One region of the Mesorhizobium sp. J8 genome, then DNA from elsewhere that is predicted to be linked to it. Evidence: predicted binding sites of a transcription regulator. Region 1 holds the regulator's gene; the other holds the start of a gene.
The links. The regulator LexA, encoded in region 1, represses DNA repair genes until DNA is damaged. The targets are predictions, from matches to a motif close to TGTTCNNNNTGTGTTCNG.
Positions count from the first base shown of each region.

Region 1 (4,239 bases):
CTGTTTGCGATCTGGCACTTCCAGCGCGTGTCGCCGCTCAGCCTGCTCGCCAATCTGGCGGTGATGCCGATCGTCTCGCTGATCGTCATGCCATTTGCCGTGTTGAGCGCGCTGGCCATGCCCTTCGGCTTTGACGGTCCGTTCCTCTTTGTCATGGGCAAGGGGTTGACGGTGATGATCGCCATTTCGGCGTGGATATCCGAGCGCTCGCCGGTCGACGCCGTCGGGCTGATCTCGATCCAGTCGGTGCTGCTGGCGACGATCGCGCTGGTCATCGCGACCATGGCCACTACCTGGCTGAGGCTTGCCGCCGTTCCCTTCGCGCTCGCCGCGCTGCTGGCCATTCCGCATGTGCGCACGCCGGACGTGCTGATCTCGGAAGACGCGCATCTGGTCGCGATGCCGATCGGCGGCGGGGAGCTTGCCGTCAATCGCGAACGCTCCAACGAGTTCACGACTGACAACTGGAAACGTGCGCTGAAAGCCGAGACAATCGTGCCGCCAGAGACATTCGCCAAGGACGCTCTCGACATCGCCGACCCCGTCGATCTGCCGCCGGGGTCGCCTTTCTACTGCACGGGCGATCTCTGCATCGGCCGGCATCCGTCCGGCGCCATCGTCGCCCTCGTGGAGAACCGCGACAACGCCCGGCCGGCCTGCGGCTTCGCCGACCTCATCGTCATCAATGACGCCACGGCCTACAATCCCTGCTGGGATCCGCGCGTGCTTGTCGTCACCAAGCGGCAACTGGCGCTTGACGGCAGCGCCGCCGTCTTCTTCGATCCGCAATCGGCAACCGCGCGGCCGGCCGTTCGTTATGCGGTGGAAGAGCCATATCGGCCCTGGCACGAGCAGCGGAAATATACGCGCGAAGCGAGAGGATTGCCGCCCTATCAAAAGCCTGAGCGGACGGATGCGAAATCTTCACAACCGGATCAGTAGCGGCGGATCAACCCGACAAGCTTACCCTGCACCTTCACTCGGTCCGGCCCGAAGATGCGGGTCTCGTAGGCCGGGTTGGCCGCCTCCAGCGCGATCGAGGCTCCCTTGCGGCGGAAGCGCTTGAGCGTCGCTTCCTCGTCGTCGACTAGTGCCACCACGATCTCGCCCGGGCTTGCCGTGTTGGCGTTGCGGATGATGACAGTGTCGCCATCGAAGATGCCGGCCTCGATCATCGAGTCGCCCTTGACCTCCAGCGCGTAATGCTCCCCGCCGGCGATCATGTCCGGCGGAACGGTGATCGAATGCGTCTGATGCTGAATGGCGTCGATCGGCACGCCGGCGGCAATGCGGCCCATCACCGGGATGGACACTGCCGAGCCGGCATCGTCGTCATTGCTTGGCGTCGGGGTGCGCGATGCGGTAGCGGGCTTCACCTGACGGCTGAGATTGTTCTGACCCAGGCTGCCCTGGATGACGCTCGGCGAAAACTTCTTCGCCGCATTGAGGCCGGGGGCGATCGAGTCGGGCAGGCGCAGCACTTCCAGCGCGCGCGCCCGGTTCGGCAGCCGGCGAATGAAGCCGCGTTCCTCCAGCGCCGTGATCAGCCGGTGGATGCCGGATTTGGAGGCGAGATCGAGCGCTTCCTTCATCTCGTCGAAAGACGGCGGAATCCCGCTTTCCTTCAGCCTTTCGTGGATGAACATCAGAAGTTCATGTTGTTTGCGCGTCAGCATGGCGGCCCCCACGGGTTCTGAAACCAGAATCAGAAAAACAAACCCAGAACAAACACTATCTGTTCCAGTTGTGTTCCGCAACCGTTTAAAGTTTAGTGAATTTGTTGACGTTTTGTTCAGCGTAACATCAGGACGCGGCATTCGGCGCCGGTCTCGGCGGCCGGCGCGAAGGGCTCGCGCACGATCAGGCCGTTGGCATCGGCGAGCATCCTCAGCATCGAGGAGTCCTGGATGCCGAAAGGGGTAGCAACGAGCGTGCCATCATTGTCGCGCACCACGGCGCGCACATAGTCCTGCCTGAGATCGTTGGCCTGCATCGCTGCGCCCAGCCGGGCCGTCCGCACGTCCTGCTTATGGTCGCGGCCGCCTAGCCGGGCAAGCAGCGGCTTGAGGAACAGCTGCGAGCAGACGATGCTGGCCACCGGGTTGCCGGGCAGGCCGATGCAGCGGACATTGCCAAGCCGGCCGAACATCAGCGGTTTGCCCGGGCGCATGGCGATCTTCCAGAAGTCGAGCTTCATGCCTTCGCCGGTCAGCACGTCGTGGATCAGGTCGTGATCGCCCACCGAGGCGCCGCCGAGCGTGACGATGACATCGGCGTTAGCCTCGACCGCTTTCCTGACCAGCGCGGCGATAGCCTCCTTACGGTCCGCCGCGATGCCGAGATCGAGCGCACGCGCGCCGACCGACTGGGCGGCGGCGGCAACGCCATAGGCGTTGGACGAGATGATCTGGTCGGGGCCGAGCGTGCTGCCCGGCGGCAGCAATTCGTCGCCGGTGGCGATGATCGCGACCAGCGGCCGGCGTACGACATTCAAGGCGGGATGGTTGGCCGAGGCTGCCAGCGAGAGGGCTGCGGCATCGAGCACACGGCCCTTTTCGAGCAGCACGTCGCCTTCGACGAAGTCGAGCCCGCGGCGGCGCACATTGCGTGCTTGCGCGGTCGGTTCCGTCACCTCGATCCGGCCACTGCCGAGATCACGGACGTTTTCCTGGATGACGATGGTGTCGGCGCCTTCAGGCAGCGGCGCGCCGGTGAAGATGCGCACGGCCTGGCCGTCGCCGACGGTCCCGGAAAAGCCGCGCCCGGCCGGCGCCATGCCGATGACTTCAAGCCACGCCGGCGCAGCGGCAACATCGGCGGAGCGCGCAGCGTAGCCGTCCATCGCCGAGGCGTTGAAGGGCGGCTGCGTGCGCAGCGCCACAACCGGTTCCGCCAGGACCCGCCCGGCCGCGTCCGCCAGCGGAATGCTTTCGCCCGGTAAAGGCGCCACGCTGTCGAGCAGGCGTTCGAGCGCTTCGGCGACCGGAACCAGGGCCATCAGGCATCCGCCTTATAGTCGCCGGACTTGCCGCCGGTCTTCTCGACCAGCCGAATACCGGAAATGACCATGCCGCGGTCCGCCGCCTTGGCCATGTCATAGATGGTGAGGCACGCGACCGAAGCGGCGGTCAGCGCCTCCATTTCCACGCCGGTCTTGCCAGTGACGCGGGCAAGCGCGGTGACCCTGAGGCCAGGCAGTGTGCGGTCCGGCTCGATGTCGACGGCCACTTTGGTGAGAAGCAGCGGATGGCAAAGCGGGATCAGCTCATGCGTCTTCTTCGCCGCCATGATGCCGGCGATGCGCGCCGTGCCCAGCACATCGCCCTTCTTGGCGTCGCCGGCCAGAATCATCTCCAGCGTTTCAGGCCGCATGGTGACAAAACCTTCGGCGATTGCCGTGCGTGTGGTCTCGGCCTTGTCGCCGACATCGACCATGTTGGCTTCGCCCTTGGCGCCGAGATGGGTGAGGGCCATCTCAGATGGCCTCGGCCGGTGGCTTGCCTGTCAGCAGAAGCTTGGTCGCCGCGGCCACGTCCGCCTGCCGCATCAGGCTCTCGCCGACGAGAAAGGTGCTGATGCCGGTCTTCTGCAACCTGAGGCAGTCGCCGTGGGTGAAGATGCCGCTCTCGCCGACCAGCAGGTAGCCGCCCGGCACCATAGGCGCCAACCGCTCGGAGGTCTCAAGGCTGGTCTCGAAGGTTCGCAAATTGCGATTGTTGATGCCGATCAGCCGCGACGACAATTTCAGCGCGCGCTCCGTTTCGGCCTCGTCATGCACCTCGATCAGCGCGTCCATCCCGAGTTCGAATGCGGTCGCTTCCAATTCGCCCGCCAGGGCATCGTCCACGCTTGCCATGATGATCAGGATGGCGTCTGCGCCCCAGGCGCGTGCTTCGTAGACCTGGTAAGGGTCGAACAGGAAATCCTTACGCAACGCGGGCAGGGACACCGCCTGGCGCGCATTGGTGAGAAATTCCGGAGCGCCCTGGAAAGAAGGGGCGTCAGTAAGTACCGAAAGGCAGGCGGCGCCACCTTGCTGGTATGCCTTGGCCAGCGCCGGTGGATCGAAATCGGCACGGATCAAACCCTTGGAAGGGCTGGCCTTCTTGATTTCGGCGATCAGGCCGAAGCTTCCCGCTCTGTGCTTCGCCTCAAGCGCCGCTAAAAAACCGCGCGTCGCACCGGCATCCTTTGCCCGCGCCTTGATCTCGGCCAGCGGTACTTTCGCTTTCGCCGCAG
Region 1 is NZ_AP024109.1:3,611,207-3,615,445, reverse strand. Features, by position in the region: gene MJ8_RS17350 (ComEC/Rec2 family competence protein) at 1-942, shown strand, start outside; gene lexA (transcriptional repressor LexA) at 936-1,676, opposite strand; gene glp (gephyrin-like molybdotransferase Glp) at 1,793-2,998, opposite strand; gene moaC (cyclic pyranopterin monophosphate synthase MoaC) at 2,998-3,474, opposite strand; gene trpC (indole-3-glycerol phosphate synthase TrpC) at 3,476-4,239, opposite strand, start outside.

Region 2 (4,239 bases), 3.2 Mb from region 1:
TGGCGCATGACCAACGCAACCATCGGCAAAGGGCCGGCGGTGGGTACGGCCGTGTTCGTCGGCATGTTCATCGCCTCGCTGCTCGTCCTGTTCGGCCTGCAGGCCCTGCTCGGCATCGACATACCGGACAGCACCCGGGGTTAGACGTCGGTGTCCTTGGCAATGGTGGATTTGCCGGGTACCTCCGGATAATCGACCCCGACAAGAAACAGCCCGTCCGGCGGGGCTACCTGGCCGCAGGCGGCGCGATCGCGCGCTTCGAGCGCCGCCTTGAGATCGGCGGCGCCCCAGGAGCCGTCGCCGACGCGCCTCAGCGAGCCGACCATCGAGCGAACCTGATTGTGCAGGAAGGAGCGCGCCGAGCTGCGCACCTCGATGAAATCGCCATTGCGGCCGACATCGAGGCGGTCAAGGGTGCGGACCGGGCTTTCGGCCTGGCACTGGGTGGAGCGGAAGGTGGTGAAGTCATGCTTTCCAAGCAGCACCTTGGCCGCCTCGTGCATGGCCTCGGCGTCGAGCCGCTTCGGCACCCACCAGACCTTGCCCTTTTCCAGCGCCGCCGGCGCCCGGCGGTTGAGGATGCGATAGAGATAGTGGCGACCGGTAGCGGAAAAGCGCGCGTCGAAGCCGTCGGCGACGACGGCGGCTTTCAGGATGACGACGCGCGCGCCTGCCGCCTGCAGATGCGCGTTGACCGCATCGCGCACCTTGTCGCCCGGCCGCGCTTTGGCGAGATCGACATGCGCCACCTGGGCGGTGGCGTGCACGCCGGCATCGGTGCGGCCGGCGGCCCGTATTCTTACGACTTCGCCGCAGAACTTCTCGATCGCCTGCTCGATCGCCTGCTGCACCGAGGGCTGGTCGGCCTGATGCTGCCAGCCCGCGAACTGGCTGCCGTCATATTCGATATCGAGCCGAAATCGCGGCATGCCAGCGGTGCTTTCGCCTTGGCCTTAAGCGGCCAAGGCGGTGAAGGCCGAAGCGTAGACCAGTCTGCCGGTCTCGGGCGCGTCGCCCCAGGCCAGGGCCTGCAGCGCGTCACCCTGATACTCGCTCTCGAAATTCGCGGCGCGGGCATGGGTGTAACCGAAACGGCCGTAATAGGTCGGATCGCCCAGGACGACGGCCAGCGCCTCGCCGGCTTCCTTGAGCCGCACATGCGCCTCGCGGATCAGCGCGCCGCCGATGCCGGTGCCGTGGAAGGAGGGCTCGACCGCCAGCGGCGCCAGCGCGACGGCCGCGAAACGCTTACCGCCATTCTGCACGTAAAGCCTGGAAAACAGGATGTGGCCGACGACCTGGCCGTCTTCTTCAGCCACCAGTTCGACGACGGCATCGCCGCCGGTGACCAATGCGTCGACCAGGCCGGCTTCCGCCTGCTGGCCAAAGGCATGCTCTTCGACGAGGCGGATCGCCTCGCGATCCCGCGGCGTCGCCGCGCGTATCGACATCATGCTCATGTGAGTTTCGTTCCTTTTGCGATCTTGGCTCCGCGCAGAAACTCCTGCGCGGCGGCAGGCCTTCCGCCCGCCCGTTGAACTTCGACCAGCCTGACCGCGCCCGATCCGCAGGCGACCGTCAGCCGGTCATCGAGAATTCCTCCCGACTCGCCGACGCCATCCGTGAGCGTCGAGCGAAGCAGTTTCAGCCGCTCCATGCGGCCGCCAATTTCGACCTCGCACCACGCGCCCGGAAAGGGCGAGAGGCCGCGAATGTGATTGTGGACTTCGCCAGAAGGCCGCGTCCAGTCTACGCGTGTCTCCGATTTATCGATCTTTCGGGCATAGGTCACCCCTTCCGCCGCCTGCGGGGTAAATGTCAGACAATTTATCCCCAACTGCGCGAGCGCCTCGACCATCAGCGAAGCGCCCTCCACCATCAGGCGGTCATGCAATTCGCCGGCCGTCATATCGGGTGCGATGGCGACTTTTTCAACCATTGCCACCGGCCCGGTATCCAGCCCCTCTTCCATCTTCATGATCATCATGCCGGTTTCGGCATCGCCGGCCATGATTGCGCGCTGGATGGGAGCAGCACCACGCCAGCGTGGCAAAAGCGAGGCATGGCCGTTGAGGCAGCCCAGCCTCGGTGCGTCCAGAATGGCCTTCGGCAGCAGCAATCCATAGGCAACGACGACAGCGACATCGGCCTGCAAGCCGGCAAAAACCTGCTGCTCGGCCTCGCTTTTCAGCGATGTCGGCGAGCGCACCTCGAGCCCCAGCTGCTCGGCTTCGCGCTGCACCGGGGATGGCGTCAATTCCAAACCGCGCCGGCCGGCGGCGCGCGGCGGCTGCGTGTAGACGGCCGCGATCTCGTGGCCGGCCTCGGCGATGGCGCGCAGCGTCGGCACGGAAAAATCCGGCGTGCCCATGAAGATGACGCGAAGCGGCATGAGGTGCTGCGATCCTGTTTTGCACTAGGCTCAGGTGCTCGCTCGGCCGAAAAGACGGCCCTAGCCCACCATCTTGCCCGGGGCCTTGTCCTTGGCGAGCTTCTTGAACTTCCGCACCACCATGTCGCGCTTGAGCTTCGAGATGTGATCGATGAACAGCACGCCGTTCAAATGGTCGATCTCGTGCTGCAGGCAGGTGGCCATCAGGCCTTCCGCCTGCATCTCCTGCAATCTGCCGTCGCGGTCGAGATATTTCACCCGCACGGAAGCCGGGCGCTCGACCTCGGCATAATAGTCGGGGATCGACAGGCAACCTTCCTCATAAACCGAGCGCTGGTCGGCGCTTTCGAGGATCTCCGGATTGATGAAGACATGCGGCTGAGGCGGCTCGCCTTCCTTGGCGAGGTCGATGACCAGCAGACGCCGCGGCACGCCAACCTGGATCGCCGCAAGGCCGATGCCCGGCGCGTCATACATGGTCTCCAGCATGTCGTCGGCGAGCTTGCGCAGATCGGCGTCGACGCGCTCGACCGGCTTGGAAACCTGGCGCAGGACGGGATCGGGAAGGATGATGAGCGGCTTGATCGACATGGCGTCTCACCTAAGACCTCACTTGACAAGCGTCAACCGGGGCATGCTCGGCCTGTTCACGTTTTGATCTGTGCCAGGACGCCGAATCGGTTATGCTGCCCCTCATGAACGACATGACCTCCATCCTTTCGCAACCAGTCGCTCGGCTTGGCGCCTCCACGATCACGCTCGGCCATGTGCTTGCCTTCACCATCGCCCTGTTCGTCGTTCTCTTCGCGGCGCTGGTCATAGCCTTGTGGCGCGCGGCCACGGCGCGCGCGGCCGCCGCGGCGGAAGCCGCCGATCACGCCCGCGACACCGAGGCCCGCATAGCCGACGTCCTGCAGGCGCAGGCCGAGATGCAGGGGCGCATGGGGGCGATCGCCGAAGTGTTCGGGGCGCGGCAGGCCGAGCTTACCCAGTCGCTCGGACAGCGGCTCGACGCCATGACCGGCCGTCTCGGCCAGACGATGGCCGAGCAGACCAAATCGACCCATGAAAGCCTCGCCAAGCTGCAGGAGCGGCTGGCGGTGATCGACACCGCGCAGGGCAACATCCAGTCCCTGGCCGGCCAGGTCGTGCAATTGCAGGCGATCCTCTCCAACAAGCAGACGCGCGGCGCCTTCGGCCAGTCGCGCATGGAAGCGATCATCGCCGACGGCTTGCCGCATGGCGCCTACGAATTCCAGGCGAGCCTCTCCAACGGCAGTCGGCCCGACTGCCTGGTGCGGATGCCGAACGGAGCGCCGATGCTCGCGATCGACGCCAAGTTCCCGCTGGAAGCGTGGAACGCCATCCGCGCCGCCGAAGGCGCCGACATGCAGAAGGTTGCGGCGCAGGCGTTCCGGCGCGACATCGAGGTGCATATCCGCGATATCGCCGAAAAATACCTGATCCAGGGCGAGACGCAGGACACCGCCTTCATGTTCGTGCCGTCGGAATCGGTGTTCGCCGAGATCCACGAGAATTTCGAGGCAGTGGTGCAGAAGGCGCATCGCGCCCGCGTCGTCATCGTCTCGCCCTCGCTCTTGATGCTGTCGATCCAGGTGATCCAGGCGATTTTGAAGGATGCCCGCATGCGCGAGCAGGCGCATCTGATCCAGGGCGAGGTCATCCGGCTGATGGAGGATGTGGCGCGGGTCGACGAGCGGGTGCGCCGGCTGCAAACGCATTTCGGCCAGGCGGCGCGCGACATAGACGACATCCTGGTGTCGACGTCGAAGGTGACCAAGCGCGGCCAGAAGATCGAGGCATTGGAATTCGCCGAGAGCGAGACC
Region 2 is NZ_AP024109.1:134,705-138,943, reverse strand. Features, by position in the region: gene MJ8_RS00725 (transporter) at 1-144, shown strand, start outside; gene truA (tRNA pseudouridine(38-40) synthase TruA) at 141-929, opposite strand; gene MJ8_RS00715 (GNAT family N-acetyltransferase) at 954-1,460, opposite strand; gene fmt (methionyl-tRNA formyltransferase) at 1,457-2,392, opposite strand; gene def (peptide deformylase) at 2,453-2,983, opposite strand; gene MJ8_RS00700 (DNA recombination protein RmuC) at 3,088-4,239, shown strand, end outside.
Region 2: the regulator LexA is predicted to act here: its motif matches at 3,037-3,054, upstream of MJ8_RS00700 (DNA recombination protein RmuC).